DNA from 3 places in the Streptomyces sp. NPDC048416 genome. Region 2 is predicted to be linked to each of the others. Evidence: predicted binding sites of a transcription regulator. Region 2 holds the regulator's gene; each other region holds the start of a gene.

Region 1 (7,772 bases), on a different contig from region 2:
GCCGGACTCTTCCGCCCCGACGACGGTTCCCTTTGCCACGCTGCTAACGGGCCGATCCGGCGCTGCTGGAACGAGGCGGCCGCCGACAATCCCGGGACTGCTAGGCATACGGACGGTGCCGCGCCCGGGCACAGCTTGCCCAGCACGCGCCAGGGAGCCCTCCCCGGTGGTAGCCCGCCCTGTGCCGGAGGGGCCTGGAGACACACTTTGCGCTCCGCCGAAGACAGGCAGCGGCATACGCAAAGCTGACGTCTCACCGGCGTGACCCTGGACCGGGCCCGGACCGCTCCCCGTGGGGCTCGGAAGCGGCTCTTTCTGCGGCAACGTGGCCACCGAGTCCACATCAACCTGTGCAGGCGGCTGGGCATTGCCCATTGCGTGATGAACTGGGGCAGCGAGGTCTGAGTGGGGCTGCGGGCTTGGGCCGCTGAAACCGGCAGCGGAAGTTCGGTCTGGGTACTCCGGGGAGATGCGGCTGTAGGAAGAGGCACCCGCAGCCTGGCCGCTGGAGTCCGGCACATACCTAACACCGCCGCGCGCATCGTGTGGCGTCGGCGCAATCGACTGCGGCGGTGGCGGAAACTTAGGCCGCTGCAAGCCATTCATCTGCGTCGCAGACTGCTGGTACGCCTGGCCCAGCTTCCGCATCTGGGCTACGGCCTCCTGCCGGACCTTTTCCTTGTCCGCTTCCAGCGCCGCCAGTTCGGCCGTCGACTTTCTGTTGATCGCTGCCGCGTCCGGGTCATTGTGTGCCGCGTGGGCCGCGTCCAGGTTGGCTTGGGCGCTCGGCTTGTCGCGGGGGATGGCGGCCTGGGCCGAGGCGATCGCGTCGGAGGCGTGGCCCAGCCAGGTCGATGAGCCCTCGCTGAAGTCGCCCAGACGCAGCGTGGCGTTGGCCAGGTCTGCGCTCCAGGTGCGGAACGCGTCCGCGCCCGCGCCCTTCCACTCCACCCACTGGGGGCGGACCTTCAGGTCGTCCGCGATCTTGCGGATCTCCTTGGCCGCGGCCGCCAGCCGGTCGGCGGCGCCCTGTACCGTGCCGCTGTTCGCCTGGTCGAGCCAGGCCAGCATGGCTTCGTGGCTCATGCCCTCGAAGGGCGTGCCGGCGCCCACTAGATCGCCCCTCCGGTGTCGCCGCCCGACGACTTCGGGTCGGCCTTGGGCTTCCCGTGCCCGGGGTCGTAGTCGCCGCCGTAGTGCTTCTTGGTCTCCACGCTGATCTCCGCCATCCGCTTGCGGACGTCCGCGTCGATGTTCTGGTAGCCCTTGTGCGAGGCCAGCACCGCGATGCCCATGCCCTCGATGGAGTCCGACAGCAGCGCCGACAGGTTCTCCAGTTCGCTGATCACCGTCTCGTACGAGGTGAACAGGCCCGACGCCTCGGTGAACGCGCCTGCCCCGCCCCCGAACTGCTCGCGGGCCAGGCGTTCCTGACCCACCTCCCCCGGGCCCGCCGGGGAACCCTTGAGGGTGCGGATCAGTTCGTCCACGCGCTGCTGGAACGTCGTGAATGACGACAGTTCGGTGACGACGTCACCAGCAGCCTTCTGTGCCACCTCGGCAACGTTGAACGCCCAAGGCAGTGACTGCGTTCCCGCTCCGCTCTCGCTCGTTCCCAAAACGCCCTCCCCCGTACAGCCCCGATCTCAACCGCAACTCTAACTACGCGTAGTTGCAGTTCACAGTCGTCCCGTCGCAAAGAGCGACTGAAACAGGCCAACGTGGGCCGCGGGGCATCCGGTGGCTTACCTTCCGCAACGCCCTACTGCGCGGACTGAAGGGTGATGCCGCCGCTGTCCGTCGTCAGGTTCACGTGGTGGGCGGCGGTCGGGTCGTCCGGTATGCCGAGCTTCTTGTTGCCGTTCTGGGTCTGCGCCGAGACGTGGTACTTGGCGGGCGGTGCGGTCACGGTAATGCTGCCGTTGGCGGTCTGGGCGGTGACGTCCTGCGCGGTGCCCGGAGCGAGGGAGATCGAGCCGTTCGACGCCCGCGCTGTGACGCCCGCGCCCTTCAGGCCCTTCGCCTCGATCGAGCCGTTGGTGGTGCGGAGGTCGACCGGGCCCGTCGCGCCGCTCACCACAATCCGGCCGTCCTCGGCGGACACCTTCACCGAGCCGACGGAGGAGAAGTTCAGCCCGCCCGCCGTGGTGGACCCGGTGACCGGGACGCCGGCGGGGACGTCGACCGTGTAGTCCACCGAACACTGGCCCGAGCAGCCGCCGAGCACCAGGACGCCGTTCTCCACGTGGTACGTCGGGCCGTCCGGCTTGGACTTGCCTCGGTAGGTGATCTCGCGGTGCACGACCGGCTTGGTGACGCCCTGCTTGCCCCGCACCCGGAAGCCGTCCGACTTTCCGTCTATGCGCACCGCGGTGATCGTGTCCTTGACAGTGGCGTCGTCCTTGAACGTCTTGTCTTCCAGTGGACCGCAGGCGCCGAGCGCGCCCACCGCGAGCGCGGTGAGGGTCACGGCCGCGAACGTGCGGATCCGCAGCTGGGTGGTGCTCATGAGTGAAGTGCCCCCGAAATCAATCCCGTTGGGCGACCCCCGTGCTCGCCCCCTCCGGTCACCAACGTAACCCTGTGCGAAGACCGCGCACCATGGTGCCAGCACCCGGGCCGACGTTCGGTTTCCCGAACCCCACGGGAGGGGGCGGACGGGAAACGCCTGAGGGCGGCACCCCCTTTGGTGGGGGTGCCGCCCTCGGCGTACAGCTACCTACATGGAGCTACCGATCCGTTCGGGATCAGAAGTCCATGTCACCGCCCGGCATGCCGCCCGGAGCGCCGGCCGCAGAGGCCTTCTCCGGCTTGTCGGCGATGACGGCCTCGGTGGTGAGGAAGAGCGCCGCGATGGAGGCGGCGTTCTGGAGCGCGGAGCGCGTGACCTTCGCCGGGTCGATGATGCCCTCGGCGATCATGTCGACGTACTCACCGGTCGCGGCGTTCAGGCCGTGGCCGACGGGCAGGTTGCGCACCTTCTCGACGATGACGCCACCCTCAAGACCACCGTTGACGGCGATCTGCTTGAGCGGAGCCTCCAGGGCGAGCTTCACGGCCTTGGCGCCGGTCGCCTCGTCACCCTCGAGCTCGAGCTTCTCGAACACCGCGGAGGCCTGGAGCAGGGCCACGCCACCACCGGCGACGATGCCCTCCTCGACGGCCGCCTTCGCGTTGCGAACGGCGTCCTCGATGCGGTGCTTGCGCTCCTTGAGCTCGACCTCGGTCGCGGCACCGGCCTTGATGACCGCAACACCGCCGGCGAGCTTCGCCAGGCGCTCCTGCAGCTTCTCGCGGTCGTAGTCGCTGTCCGAGTTCTCGATCTCGGCGCGGATCTGGTTGACGCGACCCTGGACCTGGTCGCTGTCGCCCGAACCGTCGACGATCGTCGTCTCGTCCTTGGTGATGACGACCTTGCGGGCGCGGCCGAGCAGGTCGAGACCGGCGTTCTCCAGCTTGAGGCCGACCTCCTCGGAGATGACCGTGCCGCCCGTGAGGATGGCGATGTCACCGAGCATGGCCTTGCGGCGGTCGCCGAAGCCCGGAGCCTTGACGGCGACGGACTTGAAGGTGCCACGGATCTTGTTGACGACCAGGGTCGACAGGGCCTCGCCCTCGACGTCCTCGGCGATGATCAGCAGGGGCTTGCCCGACTGCATGACCTTCTCAAGGAGCGGGAGCAGGTCCTTGACGGAGCTGATCTTCGAGTTGACGATCAGGATGTACGGGTCGTCGAGCGACGCCTCCATACGCTCCATGTCGGTGGCGAAGTACGCCGAGATGTAGCCCTTGTCGAAGCGCATGCCCTCGGTGAGCTCAAGCTCAAGCCCGAAGGTCTGCGACTCCTCGACGGTGATGACGCCTTCCTTGCCGACCTTGTCCATCGCCTCGGCGATGAGCTCGCCGATCTGGGTGTCGGCGGCGGAGATGGAGGCCGTCGAAGCGATCTGCTCCTTGGTCTCCACGTCCTTGGCCTGCTCCAGGAGGGCGGCGGAGACGGCCTCGACGGCCTTCTCGATGCCACGCTTCAGGGCCATCGGGTTGGCGCCGGCGGCGACGTTGCGCAGACCCTCGCGCACCAGGGCCTGGGCGAGGACGGTCGCGGTGGTCGTTCCGTCACCGGCGACGTCGTCCGTCTTCTTGGCGACTTCCTTGACCAGCTCGGCGCCGATCTTCTCGTACGGGTCCTCGAGCTCGATCTCCTTGGCGATGGAAACACCATCGTTGGTGATCGTGGGGGCGCCCCACTTCTTCTCGAGGACGACGTTGCGGCCCTTGGGGCCGAGGGTGACCTTGACGGCGTCGGCGAGCTGGTTCATCCCGCGCTCGAGACCGCGCCGTGCCTCCTCGTCGAACGCGATGATCTTGGCCATGTGAAGTGGTCCTCCCGGACAGGGGTGGCGTTCTTCGTGGACCGTGCCGGTGCCCGCGACGGACGGCCTGCAGCCCTTGTGGTTCCTTGCCCCACGCGGTCTGCGGACCTCACTGACTCGATCCAAGTTCTGTCACTCTCACTCGGAGAGTGCTAAGCCCAATGATTAGCACTCGGCCCCTGCGAGTGCAAGCGAGTCTCTTGAACCGGGCCCCTCCACTTACCGGTGTCGCGCGGTCCCTCGGGGTGGGCGTGGGCTCCGCCCCCGCGCCCCCGCGCCCGGCTCCCGTCGGCATCTGCGGACCGTGCTCGCTTTTCGCGCCGTTCCCCGCGCCCCTGGGTCCGTTTCCGGCTGCCGACCGTGCGTGGCTGGTCGCGCAGTTCCCCGCGCCCCCAAAAAACCTTGCGCCGTTCCCCGCGCCCCTGGGTCCGCTTCCGGCTGCCGACCGTGCGTGGCCGGTCGCGCAGTTCCCCGCGCCCCCAAAAGCCTTGCGCCGTTCCCCGCGCCCCTGGGTCCGTTTCCGGCTGCCGACCTGGGGCGAGCGGGGTCTAGGGCGGGGGACGCGTGAAGGGGGCCACCCTTTAGGGCAGCCCCCTTCATGCGTGAGTGCGTCGGTGGCCGATCGCGCCGAGATCAGACGGCGAGCTTGACCATGTCCGCCTGTGGACCCTTCTGGCCCTGCGAGATCTCAAACTCGACTCGCTGACCTTCTTCAAGGGTGCGGTAACCGTCCATCTGGATCGCGCTGTAGTGGACGAAAACATCCGCACCACCGTCGACCGCGATGAAGCCGTACCCCTTCTCCGCGTTGAACCACTTGACGGTGCCCTGAGCCATGCCTAACTCCCCTATTACTGGCCCTTGCACGGGACCACACTTCGCGGACCCGGGTCAGACCTGCACCCTCCGACAGGAGAGGGTGTGCGCCGGAACGCGTCGACCGCGGCTGAATGTATCTGCCCAACTGCCCTCTGCAACAGGTCAATCGGACGAGAATTCCGGGCGCACTCGTGGAACGGAATGCCATCAATTCAACATTCCGGGGCAAGTCGGGCCGGGCAAAGCGCACTTAAGGCGCAAAGGGCTCACAGACTTTGACCCCATGTTGTCGCGTTCTCATATGCGCTTGGCACTCGAAGCGAAGGGGCTTTCCCCAACTGTACCCCGCTCAACCATGTTGAATTGCCCCCTCCGCTTCTTATGTGGAGGGGGCAATTCCGAATTGGCGGAGGCGCTGATTCAGCCGCCGGCGACCGCCGGGATGATCGACACGCCCGCGCCCTCGGGCGTCGCCGTCTCCAGACCCTGCTCGAAGCGGACGTCGTCGTCGTTGACGTACACGTTGACGAAGCGGCGCAGCTTGCCCTGGTCGTCCAGGACGCGTGCGGCGATCCCCGTGTGGTTCTTCTCCAGGTCGGCGATGACCTCGGCGAGGGTCGCGCCGTCGGCCGTGACCTCGGCCTTGCCGCCGGTGTAGGTGCGGAGGATCGTGGGGATGCGGACGTTCACGCTCATGGTTCGGTACTCCTAGTCGATCGTTCAGCAGTGGTCCGGGCGGCGCGCCAGGCGTCGGGGCTCCGGCGCGTCGTCGGCAAGACGGGTCAGCGGCCGGTCGGCGGGCGGTCGGTGGCCGGTCGGCGGTCACCCGCATCGTCACCGACAGCGGCCCGGCAGGCCGGTACCCGCGCCGTCAAGCGGCACGGGCGCAGCGAGCCGGACCCGCGCCGAGCCGGACCCGGGCCGCCCGGCCGCCAGTCGGCAGAGGCTCAGCGGGCCAGGCCCGCCTCAGCCTCGCCGTCGTCCGGCAAGGACTCAGTGGGCCAGGCCCGCGTCGCGGAAGGCGTCCAGGCTCGGGCGGATGGTTGCCGTCGCCTGGGACGTGGCGGCCACCGCGTCCAGGGTTTTCAGTCCGTCACCGGTGTTGAGCACGACCGTGGTGAGCGACGGGTCGAGGAGGCCGGCCTCGATGAGCTTGCGGGTGACGCCGACGGTCACGCCGCCCGCGGTCTCCGCAAAGATGCCCTCGGTGCGGGCGAGCAGCTTGATGGCGTCGACGATCTGCTCGTCGTTGACGTCCTCCACCGCACCGCCGGTTCGGCGCGCGATGTCCAGGACGTACGGGCCGTCCGCCGGGTTGCCGATGGCGAGCGACTTGGCGATGGTGTCCGGCTTCTGCGGGCGTACGACGTCGTGCCCGGCCTTGAAGGCCGTCGACACCGGGGAGCAGCCCTCGGCCTGGGCGCCGAAGATCTTGTACGGCTTGTCCTCGACCAGGCCGAGCTTGATGAGCTCCTGAAGGCCCTTGTCGATCTTGGTGAGTTGCGAGCCCGAGGCGATCGGGATGACCAGCTGGTCGGGCAGCTGCCAGCCGAGCTGCTCGCAGATCTCGTACGCCAGCGTCTTGGAACCCTCGCCGTAGTACGGACGCAGGTTGACGTTGACGAAGCCCCAGCCCTCGCCCAGCGGGTCGCCGATGAGCTCGGAGCAGAAGCGGTTCACGTCGTCGTAGTTGCCCTCGATGCCGACGAGCTCGCCGCCGTACACCGCGGCCATGACGACCTTGCCCTGCTCCAGGTCGTGCGGGATGAACACACAGGAGCGGAAGCCGGCCCGCGCGGCGGCGGCGCCGACCGCGCCGGCGAGGTTTCCGGTGGAGGAGCAGGAGAGCGTGGTGAAGCCGAAGGCGCGGGCGGCCTCAAGGGCCTGGGCGACGACGCGGTCCTTGAAGGAGTGCGTCGGGTTGCCGGAATCGTCCTTGACGAACAGCTTGCCGGGCTCGACGCCCAGTTCGCGCGCCAGGTTCTCGGCCTTGACGAGCTTGGTGAAGCCGGGGTTCAGGTTCGGCTTGTCGGCCACGTCGGCGGGGACGGGCAGCAGCGGCGCGTAACGCCAGATGTTCTCGGGACCGGCCTCGATCTGCTTGCGCAGCGCCTCGGGGTCGCCGAGCGGCAGGTCATAAGCCACTTCGAGCGGTCCGAAACACAGTTCACAGGCGAAGATCGGGCCAAGTTCGAAACGCTGGCCGCACTCGCGGCAGGAAAGCGCGGACGCCGGACCGAGATCGACCGGGGTGCCGGAAGCAGTACCGGAAGAGGTCGTGGAAGGGGTGCCGGAAGTGGTCTCGGCGGTGGTGCGGCTTTCGGCAGTCTGTGCAGACATGGAGGGAGGCCCTTTCTCCTCATCTTCCTCAGGGCGAACTTCGCCATGAGACGGATTTGGCACCTTCCCTAGCCGGTGGCCTCGTGTCTTGATCGACGTGCGTACGTGATCGACGAGAACCGACTGGAGGGTTGCCGGGGCTTCAACGGGCCGTTTCCCTCTGCCCCTCTGGATGAGCGGTATTCGATTGTCGGCGTGGGGACCCCCGGCATGCGACGGTCCCTCGCGTTGTTCAAGACT
Region 2 (7,772 bases):
GGCGAACTCGGCCACGATCGCAGGGAGGTCGTCGATGCCCTCCAGGTACTCCACGACGACGCCCTCGATGCGCAGATCGTCGCCCCACACCCGCTCGACGAGCTCCGCGTCGTGCCGGCCCTCGACGTAGATGCGGCCCGCCCGCGCGACCCGGGCGCGCGCCCCGGGCACGGCCACCGAACCGGACGCGGTGCGTACGGGGCGTACCGGCGCGGGCGCGGAGGCCGAGGGCCGTACGAGGGTGACGACCCGGCCTTCGAGGAGGAAACCGCGCGGCTCCATCGGGAACACCCGGTGCTTGCCGAAGCGGTCCTCCAGCGTGACCGTCGGCCCCTGCACCGTCTTCTCGCAGCGGATCACGGCTCCGCAGAACCCGGTGGCGACCTCCTCGACGACGAGGTCGGCCTCGGCGGGAACCTCAGGAACCGGAGCCTGCTTCTTCTTCCACGGCGGGGTCAGATCGGGGCTGTAGCTGCGCATGGCCTCATCATTCGGGGCGGTTGGGCAGGGCGGGGTTGCGGCCGGGGGTCCGGGGGTTGGCCCCCGGGGGATGCAGTCAGGGCGGGGTCAGATCGGGGCTGTAGCTGCGCATGGCCTCATCATTCGGGGCGGTTGGGCAGGGCGGGGTTGCGGCCGGGGGTCCGGGGGTCGGCCCCCGGGGGATGCCGTCAGGGCGGGGCCGGACGGGGGCTGTGGCTGCGCATGGGAGCGACGATACGGGCGGTCCTCGCTACGACACGCCGAATCGGAGGGCGAGTTGGTCACGCTGGGCGCGGACGAACGCCGCGTCCACCACCGCCCCGTGCCCCGGCACGTACACCGCCTCGTCGCCGCCGAGCGAGAGCAGCCGGTCGAGCGCGGCCGGCCAGCGCGCGCCGACCGCGTCGGGTCCCGCCTGGGGCTCGCCCGACTCCTCCACCAGGTCACCGCACAGGACGATCTCCGGTGACCCCTTGCCCGCGGGCACCAGGACGACGAGGTCGTGGCCGCTGTGCCCGGGCCCCACGTTGGCCAGCAGCACCTGGCGGCCGCCCAGATCCAGGGTCCACTCGCCGGACACCGCGTGGTGGGGCAGCACCAGCACATCGGCGGCCCCGGCGGCGTCCCGCTCGGGCACGCCCTGCGCCACGGCGTCGGAGCGCATCTCCTCGGCGGTCATGACCCGCTCGATGCCGACGGCTCCGTACACCTCGGCCCCGGAGAAGGCGGCCGTGCCGAGCACGTGGTCGAAATGGGGGTGGCTGAGCGCGATGTGGGTCACACGGCGGCCGAAGAGCGCTTCCGCCTGGGCCCGCAGTTCGGCGCCCTCGCGCAGCGTCGCCCCCGTGTCGAACAGCAGGAGCGAACTCGCGCCGGCGACCAGCGCGACCGTGGCGTCCCAGCCCGGAAGGCGTCTGCGCCCCACTCCGTCACCCAGCCGCTCCCAGCCGAAGTCGTCCCAACGGATGTCGTCCCGACGGATGTCCATGACGCGACGCTATCCGCAATCGACGGGCGACGCCGCGAGGTAGCGTGGTCGGCCGCCTTGCTAGGGGCGTACCCGTCGGCCGTACACTGGCCGGGGATTGCTGGCACTCGAACACAGTGAGTGCCAAAACGGACGGCAACGGGAGGTGTGCGCGATGCTCAGTGAACGCAGGCTTGAAGTGCTGCGCGCCATCGTCCAGGACTATGTCGGCACCGAGGAGCCGGTCGGGTCGAAGGCCCTGACCGAGCGGCACGCGCTGGGCGTCTCACCGGCGACCGTGCGCAACGACATGGCGGTCCTGGAGGAGGAGGGCTTCATCGCCCAGCCCCACACCAGCGCCGGCCGCATCCCGACCGACAAGGGCTACCGGCTCTTCGTCGACCGGCTCGCGGGCGTCAAGCCCCTGTCGTCGCCGGAGCGCCGCGCGATCCAGAACTTCCTGGACAGCGCGGTCGACCTGGACGATGTCGTGGCCCGTACGGTGCGGCTGCTCGCGCAGCTGACCCGGCAGGTCGCGGTCGTCCAGTACCCGTCGCTGACCCGGTCGACGGTGCGGCATGTGGAACTCCTCTCACTTGCCGCGGCCCGGCTGATGCTGGTGCTGATCACGGACACCGGCCGGGTCGAGCAGCGCATGGTGGACTGCCCGGCGCCGTTCGGCGAGGCCTCGCTCGCGGACCTGCGGGCCCGGCTCAACGCGCGGGTGGTGGGACGCCGCTTCGCGGACGTGCCGCAACTGGTGCAGGATCTGCCGGAGTCCTTTGAACCGGAGGACAGGGGCACCGTTTCGACGGTCCTCGCCACCCTCCTCGAAACCCTGGTCGAAGAGACCGAGGAGCGGTTGATGATCGGCGGCACCGCCAATCTGACCCGCTTCGGACACGACTTCCCGCTGACCATCAGGCCGGTGCTGGAGGCACTTGAGGAGCAGGTCGTGCTCCTCAAGCTGCTCGGCGAGGCCAAGGAATCGGGCATGACCGTACGTATCGGGCACGAGAACAACGCCCATGAGGGCCTGAACTCCACGTCCGTCGTCTCGGTCGGCTACGGTTCCGGCGGCGAGGCGGTCGCCAAACTCGGCGTGGTCGGACCGACCCGCATGGATTACCCCGGAACGATGGGAGCGGTACGCGCAGTGGCACGTTACGTCGGACAGATCCTGGCGGAGTCGTAAGTGGCCACGGACTACTACGCCGTACTCGGCGTGCGCCGCGACGCATCACAGGACGAGATCAAGAAGGCCTTCCGGAGGCTCGCGCGGGAACTCCACCCCGACGTGAACCCCGATCCGAAGACCCAGGAGCGGTTCAAGGAGATCAACGCCGCTTACGAGGTCCTCTCCGACCCGCAGAAGAAGCAGGTCTTCGACCTCGGCGGGGACCCGCTGTCGTCGTCGGGCGGCGGCGGGGCCGGCGGCTTCGGCGCGGGCGGCTTCGGCAACTTCTCGGACATCATGGACGCCTTCTTCGGCACGGCATCGCAGCGCGGCCCGCGCTCGCGCACCCGCCGCGGCCAGGACGCCATGATCCGCCTGGAGATCGACCTCAACGAGGCGGCCTTCGGCACCACCAAGGAGATCCAGGTCGACACCGCGGTGGTGTGCACGACCTGTTCGGGCGAGGGCGCGGCCCCCGGCACCTCCGCGCAGACCTGTGACATGTGCCGCGGTCGCGGCGAGGTGTCCCAGGTCACCCGGTCCTTCCTGGGCCAGGTCATGACCTCGCGGCCCTGCCCGCAGTGCCAGGGCTTCGGCACCGTCGTCCCCACTCCGTGCCCGGAGTGCGCGGGCGACGGCCGCATCCGCTCGCGGCGCACCCTCACCGTGAAGATCCCCGCCGGTGTCGACAACGGCACCCGGATCCAGCTCGCGGGCGAGGGCGAGGTCGGCCCCGGCGGCGGCCCCGCGGGCGACCTGTACGTGGAGATCCACGAGCTGGCGCACGACGTGTTCCAGCGCCGCGGCGACGACCTGCACTGCACGGTCACCATCCCCATGACGGCGGCGGCGCTCGGCACCAAGGTGCCGCTCCAGACGCTCGACGGCATGGAGGAGGTGGACATCCGCCCGGGCAGCCAGTCCGGCCAGTCCATCCCGCTGCACGGGCGCGGCATCACGCATCTGCGCGGCGGCGGGCGCGGCGACCTCATCGTGCACGTCGAGGTCCTGACCCCGAGCAAGCTGGACCCGGCGCAGGAGGACCTCCTTCGCCAGCTGGCCAAGCTGCGCGGCGAGGAGCGCCCGACGGGCCAGTTCCAGCCCGGCCAGCAGGGTCTGTTCTCCCGCCTGAAGGACGCGTTCAACGGGCGCTGAGCCGCTGAAGGGGGCTACGGGGACGACCCCGTAGCCCCCTTCTTCCTCGGGGGCCGGACCCGGATCGAGCCACGGGCCGGCCCCTGCGGCGTTTACGGAGCGGGCGTTCGGGGGCGGAGTCCCCGGGCGGGGTGGCGAGGGTCACGACCCGGGTGGCAAGCGGCGATTCGGCGCGGGAGCAACACCGTGGCACGATGCGAACATGGCTTTGACCGATCTCTGCCGGTATCCGATCGTGCAGGCGCCCATGGCGGGCGGCGCCTCCGGTCCGGCGCTGGCCGCGGCCGTCTCCGAGGCCGGGGGGCTCGGATTCCTGGCCGCCGGGTACAAGACCGCCGACGGCATGTACCAGGAGATCAAGCAGGTGCGCGGCCTGACCGGCCAGCCCTTCGGCGTCAACCTGTTCATGCCCCAGGACCCCCACACCGACCCCGCCGCCCTAGAGGTCTACCGCCACCAGCTCGCGGGCGAGGCCACCTGGTACGAGACCCCGCTGGGCGACACCGACACCGGGGGCGACGACAACTACGAGGCCAAGCTGGCCATCCTGCGCGAGGACCCGGTGCCGGTCGTCTCGTTCACCTTCGGCTGCCCCGACCGCACGGTCCTCGACGCGTTCGCGAAGGTCGGCACGTACACGGTCGTCACCGTGACGACGCCCCAGGAGGCGCAGGCCGCGCAGTGGGCCGGCGCGGACGCGGTGTGCGTGCAGGGCATCGAGGCCGGCGGCCACCAGGGCACCTACCGCGACGACCCCCAGGCCGGCGGCTCGGGCATCGGGCTGCTCACCCTGATCGCCCTCGTACGGGAGACCGTGCAACTGCCGATCCTCGCCGCGGGCGGCCTGATGCGGGGCGCCCAGATCGCGGCGGTCCTCGCGGCGGGCGCGGACGCGGCACAGCTGGGCACCGCGTTCCTGGTGTGCCCCGAGTCGGGCGCCAACGTGCTGCACAAGCAGGCGCTGACCAACCCCCTCTTCGTCCGTACGGAGGTGACCCGGGCCTTCTCCGGGCGCCCCGCGCGGGGCCTGGTGAACCGTTTCATGCGCGAGCACGGCCCGTACGCCCCCGCCGCCTATCCCCAGGTGCACCAGCTCACCGCAGGTGTACGCAAGGCCGCGGCGGCGGCCGGCGACCCCCAGGGCATGGCGCTCTGGGCGGGCCAGGGCCACCGCCTGGCCCGCGAGCTCCCCGCCGCCAGCCTCGTGGAGGTCCTGGCGTCCGAACTCGACGACGCGGCCGCCGAGTTGACGGCGACCCTGCACCATCTGAAGAACATGAGGAGTGCGTCATGACCGCCCCGGTCTTCGTCGTCGACACGGTGCCGGCCGGCGGCGAGTTCGTCCTGGACGGAGCGGAGGGCCGGCACGCCGTCTCCGTCAAGCGGCTGCGCGCCGGCGAGGAAGTGACGCTGACCGACGGCGCCGGGACCCGGGCGGACGCCGTGGTCGTGGCCGCCGAGGGCAAGGACCGCCTGACCCTACGGATCACCGCGTGCGCCACCGAGGACGAACCGGCCGTACGGATCACCGTGGTGCAGGCGCTGCCCAAGGGCGACCGGGGCGAGGTCGCCGTGGAGACGATGACCGAGACCGGCGTCGACGCGATCGTGCCGTGGCAGGCCGCACGCTGCATCACCCAGTGGAAGGGCGAGCGCGGCGCCAAGTCCCTTGCCAAATGGCGCAGTACGGCCCGCGAATCGGGCAAGCAGTCACGCCGCGTCCGCTTCCCCGACGTGCGGGAGGCGCTGAGCACGAAGCAGGTCGCGGCCCTGCTCGCCGAGGCGGACCTGGCCGTGGTCCTGCACGAGGACCCCGAGGTGTCCTCGGCCGCCCTGGCCACCGCGGACCTGCCGCCGCGGGGCGAGATCGTCCTGGTGGTGGGCCCCGAGGGCGGCGTCGGCCCCGAAGAGCTGGCCGCGTTCACCGAGGCGGGCGCGAAGCCGCACCGCCTGGGAAGCAGCGTGCTGCGCACGTCGACGGCGGGCACGGTGGCGGCGGCGGTCCTGATGGCCCGAACGGGCCGCTGGTCCTGACCCCGAGACCCCAGCCCCGCAACCCCTGGCAGGTTGACGGCGCCCGTGCCGGCCGGCACGGCCAAGCCAGGCGGCGAGAGGATCGGCCCGGGCGAGCGCGACCGGCGACACGGTGGGTGTGCCCTACAGGGGCCCGGGCCCACGCGGGCGGAGCGGGGCGCGCGGGGGCGTCCGGCCGGAGCGTACGCCGGGGCGCGCTCCGCGACGTGGCCGGGACGGCCCCGGGAGGCCTACCGCACCCGGCGACGCAGTGGCACCCTGGCAACCATGGGGGCCACCAGGTCGCATCACCTCACGCGCCGCACGGCATACCGCGCCCTGCCGATCCTGGCCGCGCTGGCGGTCGCCGGCGCCACCGCCTGCGATCCCGTCGGCGGCCTCAACTCCGCCGCCGTCGCGATCACCACGGACCGGGCCGCCACCGCGGCACTTGAGCACCAGCACGTCGACATCAAGTGGCTGTCCTGCAACGCCGACCTCAACCGCGGCCCCGGCGCGACACCTTCGGCCGCCGGCGCCACCAGGGACGTCGCCGACGTGGACTGCCACGGCGAGACCAAGGACGGCAGGCCGATCACGGTCAAGGGAAAAGTCACGCAGGAGGTCGAGGGCCGCTGTGTGAAGGGCGGCCTGACCGCCGCGGTCGCCGGGAAGACGGTCTTGCGCTCCTCGGTCCTGGGCAACTGCGACGCCCCCGCCCCGACGACCGGCCGCGCCACACCCCACCCGGGCGGCAACGGCAACCCCACGGTCACGGTGACGGCGACCGTGACCGTCACGCAGTCCTTCCAGGGCAAGTAGCCCGCACCGCACGGCGGTCACCACCCGCCCCGGCCAAAAACCCCTCCGGAGGCGAGCCGGAACACCGTGCTCCGCGCCCCCGCCCGAACGCGTTGAGTAGCATGCGGTTACCTGATCAACGCGACCAAGGAGGACCGGACCGTGGCCGGTGAGCCGCAGGCGGACTGCCTGTTCTGCAAAATCGTCTCGGGCGATGTCCCGGCGACCGTCGTGCGCGAGACCGACACGACCGTGGCGTTCCGCGACATCAACCCCCAGGCGCCCACCCACATCCTGGTCATCCCCAAGATCCACCACCCGGACGCCGCCTCCCTCGCGGCCGCGGAACCGGCGGTCCTCGCCGACGTCGTACGGGAGGCCGGCGAGGTCGCCCGCGAGGAGAAGATCGACCAGAGCGGCTACCGGCTCGTGTTCAACACCGGCAGCGGCGCGGGGCAGACCGTCTTCCACGCGCACGTGCACCTCCTGGGCGGCCGCGGCCTCCAGTGGCCGCCCGGATGAGCACCCCGCCCGGCCGGAGCGGCCCGCAACCCACAGCACCGCGCGCCCGCATCAGCGCGTGACCCGCACACCCGGCGCACCCCGCCCGGCGCCCGCACAGCAAGGCAACTCACCGTGTCCGTACGCGAATTGGTGGTGCTCGGCACCGCCAGCCAGGTTCCCACCCGGCACCGTAACCACAACGGCTATCTGCTGCGCTGGGACGGCGAGGGCATCCTCTTCGACCCCGGCGAGGGCACCCAGCGCCAGATGCTGCGCGCCGGGGTCGCGGCCCACGACATCAACCGGATCTGCGTCACGCACTTCCACGGCGACCACTCGCTGGGCCTGGCCGGGGTGATCCAGCGGATCAACCTCGACCGGGTTCCGCACCCCGTCACCGCGCACTACCCGCTCAGCGGCGAGCACTTCTTCGAGCGGCTGCGGTACGCCACCGCCTACCGCGAGTCGGTCCAGCTGCGCCAGGAACCCGTCGCGGGGGACAGCGCGGTGCCGGCCGCGACAGCCGCGTACACCCTGGAGGCCCGCCGCCTCTCGCACCCCGTCGAGTCGTACGGATACCGGCTCGTCGAGCCCGACGGGCGCCGGATACTGCCCGAGCTGCTGGCCGAGCGCGGCATCACGGGCCCCGACGTGGGACGCCTGCAACGACAGGGC
Region 3 (7,772 bases), on a different contig from region 2:
CAGCACCTGGACGCCCAACATGTACGCCTACACCGCGGCGTTCAGCCGCAACGACTACGGCCTCGCGGCCGCATCGGCCGTGCTCCTCGCGCTGGCCGCGGCCCTGCTCTCCTTCGTCGTCACCCGCCTGACCAACCGGAAGGGCGCCACGGCATGACCTCCCCCACCACTGCCGCGCCCCGGCCCCCGAGCCGCTGGCTCTCCAGGACCGCGGTCAACGGCGCGCTGCTGCTGTCCGTCCTCTACACGCTCTTCCCCCTGGTGTGGCTGGTCACGGCCGCCACCAAGGACACCGGCAGCCTGCTCTCGGGCGAGGCGTTCTCCTTCAAGGGCTTCGACCTGGGCCACAACCTGTCGCAGCTCGCCTCGTACAACGACGGCGTCTACTTCCGCTGGTACCTCAACTCCCTTCTGTACGCGGGCGGCGGCGCGGCCGTCTGCGCGCTGGTCTCCGTGGCCGCGGGGTACGCCTTCGACAAGTACGTCTTCCGCGGCAAGGAGAAGCTGTTCGGGGCCGTCCTGCTCGGGGTGCTCGTGCCGACCACGGCGCTCGCGCTGCCCATGTACCTGCTGGCGAGCAGGGTCGGCCTGGTCAACACGTACTGGTCGGTCCTGATACCCGTTCTGGTCAATCCGTTCGGGGTGTATCTGTCCCGGGTGTTCAGTGCGAGCTACATCCCCGACGAGGCCCTTGAGGCCGCCCGTATCGACGGCGCCGGCGAGCTGCGCACGTTCTGGTCGATCGGTCTGCGCATGGTGATGCCGGGCTTTGTGACCGTCTTCCTCTTCCAGTTCACCGCGATCTGGAACAACTTCTTCCTCCCCCTGGTCATGCTCAGCGACCAGAAGCTCTTCCCGCTGAGCCTCGGTCTGTACGCCTGGAACAGCAACACCCATGCCGAACCGGGCTACTACCCTCTCGTCGTCACCGGCTCTCTCCTCGCCGTCATCCCTTTGATCGTCGCCTTCGTCTGTCTCCAGCGGCACTGGAGGGCCGGACTCGCCGCAGGCAGCGTCAAATGACCGGCCCCGGCATCCCGTTACCCCCGGCCGACGTCTCGTGAGGAGCCCGATTCCCACCATGCACCACACCACTGACAATCGGCCCGCGCTGCTGCTCGCGATGGGTCCCGGCATCGCGGACCGTCTGCTCGCCGAGCGTCACCGCACCCGGCTCACCGCCCTCACCCGTACCGATCCCCATCTGGTCGCGCACGACCTCACGACGCCCACCGGCCCGGTCGCCGAAGCCCTCGCCGAGGCCCACGTCCTGCTCACCTGCTGGGGCGCTCCCCCGCTCACCAAGGACGTCCTGGACGCGGCCCCGCAGCTGCGCGCCGTCGTCCACGCGGCCGGCTCCGTCAAGCACCACATCACCGACGCGTGCTGGGAACGCGGCATCGCCGTGACGTCGGCAGCCGCGGCCAACGCCCTGCCGGTCGCCGAGTACACGCTGGCCGCGATCCTCTTCGCGGGCAAGGAGGTGCTGCGCTCCGCCCAGCGGTACGCCGAGCTGCGCACCGCTCCCGCCTGGCTCGGCGAGACCGAGCACACCGGCAACTACCGGCGCACTCTCGGCCTGGTCGGCGCCTCCCGCGTCGGGCGGCGCGTCATCGAGCTCCTGCGCCCCTTCGACTTCGAGGTCCTGCTGTACGACCCGTACGTGAGCGCGACACAAGCGGCATCGCTCGGCGTCGAACAGGTGAGCCTGGACGCGCTCTGCGCCCGCAGCAGCGTCGTCTCCGTCCACGCGCCCCAGCTGCCCGAGACCCACCACATGATCGACGCGCGCCGGCTGGCCCTGATGCCGACGGGCGCCACGCTGATCAACACCGCGCGTGGCTCCCTGGTGGACGAACCGGCCCTGCTCGCCGAACTGCTCAGCGGCCGCCTGCACGCGGTCCTCGACGTGACGGACCCCGAACTACCGCCCCACGAAAGCCCGTTGTACGACCTTCCCAACGTCCTGCTGACCCCGCACATCGCGGGTTCGCTGGGCAACGAGCTGTACCGGATGGCCGATCAGGCACTGGACGAGGTGGAGCGTTTCGCCGTCGGCCTGCCGTTCACGGACCCGGTCCACCCGCTGTCCCTGGGACGCTCGGCGTAACCGGGCGGCCGTACCAGAACGCCGAAGGCCCGGCACCCCCCAAGGGGATGCCGGGCCTCACCTACGTGCGGCTACCGCTGACGGGGTGCGTCAGTGGGAGTGACCGTGACCGCCGTGACCGGCCTCGGGCTCCTCCTCGGCCGGCTTCTCGACGACCAGGGTCTCGGTCGTGAGCAGCAGGGAGGCGATGGAGGCGGCGTTCTCCAGGGCGGAGCGGGTGACCTTGACCGGGTCGATGACGCCGGCCTTGACCAGGTCGCCGTACTCGCCGGTCGCGGCGTTGAAGCCGAAGCCCTTGTCGAGCTCGCTCACCTTGGAGGTGATGACGTAGCCCTCAAGGCCGGCGTTCTCGGCGATCCAGCGCAGCGGCTCGACGACGGCGCGGCGCACGACCGAGACACCGGTGGCCTCGTCGCCGGTCTTGTCGAGGTTGCCGTCCAGGACCTTGGCGGCGTGCACCAGGGCGGAGCCACCACCGGAGACGATGCCCTCCTCGACCGCGGCGCGGGTCGCGGAGATGGCGTCCTCCAGACGGTGCTTGCGCTCCTTGAGCTCGACCTCGGTGGCAGCGCCGACCTTGATCACGCAGACGCCGCCGGCCAGCTTCGCAAGGCGCTCCTGGAGCTTCTCACGGTCCCAGTCGGAGTCCGTGGACTCGATCTCGGCCTTGATCTGGTTGACGCGGCCCTCGACGTCGGCGCTGTTGCCGCCGCCGTCGACGATCGTGGTGTCGTCCTTGGTGATGGTGACGCGGCGCGCGGTGCCCAGCACCTCAAGACCGGCCTGGTCGAGCTTGAGGCCGACCTCTTCGGCGATGACGGTCGCACCGGTGAGGGTGGCGATGTCCTGGAGCATGGCCTTGCGGCGGTCGCCGAAGCCCGGGGCCTTGACGGCCACGGCGTTGAACGTGCCGCGGATCTTGTTGACGACCAGGGTGGAGAGCGCCTCGCCCTCGACGTCCTCGGCGATGATCAGGAGCGGCTTGGAGGCGCCGGCCTGGATGACCTTCTCCAGGAGCGGCAGCAGGTCCTGGATCGAGGAGATCTTGCCCTGGTTGATCAGGATGTACGGGTCGTCGAGGACGGCCTCCATACGCTCCTGGTCGGTGACCATGTAGTGCGAGAGGTAGCCCTTGTCGAAGGCCATGCCCTCGGTGAACTCAAGCTCCACACCGAAGGTGTTGGACTCCTCGACGGTGATGACACCGTCCTTGCCGACCTTGTCCATGGCCTCGGCGATGAGCTCGCCGATCTGCTTGTCCTGGGCGGACAGCGCGGCCACGGCGGCGATGTCGGTCTTGTCCTCGATGGGACGGGCGGTCGCGAGAAGTTCCTCGGACACGGCCTTGACCGCGGCGTCGATGCCCTTCTTCAGGGCGGCCGGGGAAGCACCGGCGGCGACGTTGCGCAGACCCTCGCGGACCAGCGCCTGGGCCAGCACGGTCGCGGTGGTGGTGCCGTCACCCGCGATGTCGTTGGTCTTGGTCGCCACCTCCTTGACGAGCTGGGCGCCCAGGTTCTCGTACGGGTCGTCCAGCTCGACCTCGCGGGCGATGGTGACACCGTCGTTGGTGATGGTGGGGGCGCCGAACTTCTTGTCGATGACGACGTTGCGGCCCTTGGGGCCGATCGTCACCTTCACCGTGTCGGCCAGCTTGTTGACGCCGCGCTCAAGGGCGCGACGGGCGTCCTCGTCGAACTTCAGGATCTTCGCCATGGGAGCGGTTCAGCCCTCTCGAAAACTCGGGTTCATGACACTGCGCCCCTCGCCGCCCGGCAATCAGCGGGGTGACCAGGGGCGCAGCTCTCAAAGCATTCGCTTCGGTGAAATTACTTCTCGATGATCGCGAGCACGTCGCGAGCCGAGAGGACGAGGTACTCGTCGCCGTTGTACTTCACCTCGGTGCCGCCGTACTTGCTGTACAGCACGATGTCGCCGACCTTCACGTCGAGCGGCAGGCGCTCGCCGTTCTCGAAGCGGCCCGGGCCCACGGCGAGGACGGCGCCCTCCTGGGGCTTCTCCTTCGCGGTGTCCGGAATGACCAGGCCGGAGGCGGTGGTCTGCTCGGCGTCGAGCGGCTGGACCACAATGCGGTCCTCGAGCGGCTTGATGGCAACCTTGGAGCTGGTGGTCGTCACGGTCCGGTCTCCCCCTTCGGAGATCTCACGGGGTTAACTGTCTGGGGTGGCGACCAGGTGGATCCGTCGTCGCGGGTGCCGGACCTGCCCGTCGCTACTGGCACTCTCCGGTGGGGAGTGCCAGAAGCGAGACTAGGACGGCGGTTAGCACTCGGTCAAGCGGAGTGCCAATCTCGCACCGTCGCGGCGGACGCGCGCCGGGGTTCCAGGCCACCCACCGCGCAGTTTTCGGCCAGGCCTGGCCCGGCGCACCCGGCCGCTCAGAGGTAGTCCTCGATGCGGCCCACCGTGAACCCCCGGGCCCTGATGTGTTCCAGGAGCCGCGCGGTCAGCCGGGTCGCGCTCGCGCCGGGATCCGGCAGCCGGACCCGCACGATGTCACCGGGACGCAGGGACCGGGCGCCCCTGGCATACCGCGGGCCGTCGGCCGTCATCGTGACGCGGGCCAGCACGACCGCGCGCACCCCGCACTCCCGCGCGGCGCGCAGGGTGCCCGCGTCGTACGCCCCGTACGGCGGCCGGAACAGTCTCGGGCGGCTTGCGAACCGGGCGGCGAGCCGGTCCTGCTGGCCGCAGATCTCCGCCCGCTGCCGCGCGTAGTCCAGGGTCCGCAGGTCGGGGTGGCTCAGGGTGTGGTTGTGGACTCCGGCGCCCAGGGCCCGCAGCTCGTCGACGCGGGCGCGGGCGGACGCGACCGCGGCGCCGGCCCCGGCACCCGTCCCCGTACCGCTGCCGCCGCCGCCGCCGCTGCCGCCGCCGCTACCGTCGCCGTCGCCGTCGCCGGTGAGGAACAGGGCGAGCGGCAGGTGGAGATCGCGGACCATGCGCGGGAAGGCGGGGTCATCGCCCGGCCCGTCGTCGAAGGTCAGGAAGACCACCTTCGCCCGCACCGCGACGCGGTCGACGACGAAGGGCATGTGCGCGCCGGCCCGGCGGGCCGGTGGCCGCGGGGCCGGCGGCAGTGGGGCGGCGAGTCCCCAGCGCCGTGCGGCGGCCATCCGCGCGTCGGACCCGGCGCGCGGCACGGTGTGCTGGGCGGCCCGGTGTCCGAGCCTTCTGAACGGGGCGACGGGCGCAGCCGGTTCCGAGCACCCGGCCAGCGGGCCGAGGAGCGCGCCGGCCGCGAGCAGCCCGGCCAGGGCGGCCCGCAACCGGCGCGCCCGCCTCACCTCGGCTCCCCGGGCCCGCTCACACGTAGTCCTCAAGACGGGCCACGGCGTACCCCTTGTCGGTGATCACCTTCATCACCTGGCGGACCATGTCGGGCATGGTCCCGTTCCAGTCCGCGCGCCCGCGGAAATGGGTCAGGATGATGTCACCGGGGTGCAGGTCCTGGTCCCACTCGCGCCACTCCATGTGGTCGGTGAAGGCCTCCTCCGCCCACAGCGGCGCGGCCGTGATCCCGCACGACTTGGCCGCCTTGAGGGTGTCCTCGTTGTAGTTCCCGTACGGCGGCCTGAGCAGCCGGGGCCGCTTGCCCGCCCACTGGCCGATCTTGTCCTGCTGGTCGCAGATCTCGTGCCGCTGCTCCTCGTAGGAGAGCGCCGGCATGTAGCGGTGGTTGATGGTGTGGTTGTTGAGCGTGACCCCGAGGCCCTGCATCTTCTTGAAGTACTCGTGGTTGTCCTTCACGAGGTAGTCGCTGAGGAACGCGCTGTAGGGGATGCGCAGTTCCTGCATCATCTTCAGGAAGGTGGGGTCCTTCTCGGCGCCGTCGTCGATCGTCAGAAAGACGATCTTGTCCTTGGTCGGGACGGTGGTGAAGACGGGCGGCAGCGAGTCGCCGCCGTCCGTCTCGAACCCCGGCCGGTTGGTGATCCTCGGCTTGACGGCGGGTGCGGGGGGCGCGAGCAGGGGCGCCTTGGCGAGCCCCCACTTCTTGACGGCGGCGAGCCGGGCGGTCTCGGCGCGCTTCAGCTGCTCGGAGTAGTTGGCCAGGGCTCCGGCGGGGCCCTGCTTGGCGGCCTGGGGCCCGGGTCGCCCCGAGCCGGCGTCCTCGGACGAGCAGCCCGAGGCGAGGAGGGCGGCGGCGAGTCCCAGTGCGGCACAGGCGGCGACCCTGGTGTGGGTTTTACCCTTTTGTCCTACTAGTTGCATGGCGCCGCATCCTGTCAGGCGGGAACCCCGCAACCCGCACGACACCGCCGTCCCGGGCCCACCGTCGCCCGCCTGGCCCACAGCCGGGTCGCTCCTGGACGACAATGGCGGGGTGAACGACCTCGACACCTTCTCCCTCCTGCTGGCCGAAGAGGGCCGCGCCCTGCTCGCTTCCCTGCGGGAGTACGACCCCTCCCAGGAACTCGCGGTCGCCACCCGGCTGCGCCGCGAGCACGGCCCGGAGCTCGTGTCGGCGGCGCTGGGGCAGGCGCGGCTGCGGCAGCGGGCGGTCGCGAAGTTCGGCGAGGCGGACGCGTACCGGATGTTCTTCACGCCGAACGGCGTCGAGCAGTCCACCCGCGCCTCGGTCGCGGCCCACCGCGCGCGGGCCTTCGCCGCGCGGGGCGTGCGCAGCGTCGCGGACCTGTGCTGCGGCATCGGCGGCGACGCGCTGGCCCTCGCGCGGGCCGGGATCTCGGTCCTCGCGGTCGACCGCGACCCGCTGACGGCCGCGGTGGCCCGCGCCAACGCGGCGGCGCTCGGCCTCGCGGAGCTGATCGAGGTGCGCTGCGCGGATGTGACGGACATCGACACGGGCCCGTACGACGCCGTCTTCGTGGACCCGGCACGGCGGGGCGGGCGGGGCCGCATCTTCGACCCCGAGGCGTACTCACCGCCCCTGTCGTGGGCGGTCTCGGCGGCCCTCGCGGCCCCCTTCGCCGCGCTGAAGATCGCGCCCGGCATCCCCCACGAGGCGATCCCGCCGCAGGCCGAGGCGGAGTGGATCTCGGACGGGGGCGATGTGAAGGAGGCGGTGCTGTGGTTCGGCGGCGGGACGACCCCGGGGGCGGTCCGCGCCACCCTGCTGCCCGCGTCCGCCGACCTGTGGACGGCCACCCCGCTCGCCGCGCCGCCGGTCGGGCCGGTCGGCCGCTACCTGTACGAGCCGGACGGCGCGGTCATCCGCGCGCACCTGGTCGCCGAGATCGTCTCGCGGTGCGGGGGCCGGCTGATCGACGAGACGATCGCGTACGTGACGAGTGACGCGCCGTACGCGTCCCCGTACACATCGGCGTACGAGATCACCGACCAACTGCCGTTCAACCTGAAGAAGTTGAAGGCGTTGCTGCGGGAGCGGGAGGTGGGTGTCCTGACGGTGAAGAAGCGGGGTTCGGCGGTGGAGCCGGAGGAGATCCGCCGCAGGGTGAAGCCGCGGGGGCCGAACTCGGCGACGGTCTTCCTGACCAGGGTGGCCGGCGCCCCCACCATGCTCCTGGGCCACCCAGCCTGACCACCTCGGCACCGGGTGCCCTACAGGGGCGCGAGGCTGCGCCCTTTTGCGCGGCTCCGCCACGGCCGACGAGACCACGCCGTACGGGGTGCCCTACAGGGCCGCGGGGCTGTGCCCTTTACGCGGCTCCGCCACG

Evidence for each region. Region 2 encodes HrcA, which represses chaperone genes, less so after heat shock. Its sites were predicted from a motif close to TTNGCACTCNGNNNNNCNGAGTGCNAA; they were not measured.
Region 1: a site for HrcA is predicted at 4,503-4,529, ahead of groL (chaperonin GroEL). Genes of this name have one in related genera too.
Region 3: a site for HrcA is predicted at 4,393-4,419, ahead of groES (co-chaperone GroES). Genes of this name have one in related genera too.

The regions. Positions count from the first base shown of each region.
Region 1 is NZ_JBICXU010000021.1:78,447-86,218, reverse strand. It holds gene ACGFW5_RS24220 (hypothetical protein) at 1,113-1,556, opposite strand; gene ACGFW5_RS24215 (DUF4097 domain-containing protein) at 1,763-2,509, opposite strand; gene groL (chaperonin GroEL) at 2,748-4,373, opposite strand; gene ACGFW5_RS24205 (cold-shock protein) at 5,007-5,210, opposite strand; gene ACGFW5_RS24200 (MoaD/ThiS family protein) at 5,613-5,888, opposite strand; gene thrC (threonine synthase) at 6,186-7,532, opposite strand; SAM riboswitch class I at 7,549-7,711, opposite strand.
Region 2 is NZ_JBICXU010000001.1:41,260-49,031, reverse strand. It holds gene ACGFW5_RS00225 (DUF3097 domain-containing protein) at 1-480, opposite strand, end outside; gene ACGFW5_RS00220 (MBL fold metallo-hydrolase) at 731-1,468, opposite strand; gene hrcA (heat-inducible transcriptional repressor HrcA) at 1,623-2,642, shown strand; gene dnaJ (molecular chaperone DnaJ) at 2,643-3,779, shown strand; gene ACGFW5_RS00205 (nitronate monooxygenase) at 3,982-5,073, shown strand; gene ACGFW5_RS00200 (16S rRNA (uracil(1498)-N(3))-methyltransferase) at 5,070-5,813, shown strand; gene ACGFW5_RS00195 (hypothetical protein) at 6,081-6,614, shown strand; gene ACGFW5_RS00190 (histidine triad nucleotide-binding protein) at 6,756-7,115, shown strand; gene ACGFW5_RS00185 (ribonuclease Z) at 7,230-7,772, shown strand, end outside.
Region 3 is NZ_JBICXU010000030.1:22,912-30,683, reverse strand. It holds gene ACGFW5_RS28705 (carbohydrate ABC transporter permease) at 1-157, shown strand, start outside; gene ACGFW5_RS28700 (carbohydrate ABC transporter permease) at 154-1,023, shown strand; gene ACGFW5_RS28695 (hydroxyacid dehydrogenase) at 1,082-2,110, shown strand; gene groL (chaperonin GroEL) at 2,201-3,826, opposite strand; gene groES (co-chaperone GroES) at 3,940-4,248, opposite strand; gene ACGFW5_RS28680 (polysaccharide deacetylase family protein) at 4,509-5,417, opposite strand; gene ACGFW5_RS28675 (polysaccharide deacetylase family protein) at 5,437-6,345, opposite strand; gene ACGFW5_RS28670 (methyltransferase domain-containing protein) at 6,344-7,636, shown strand.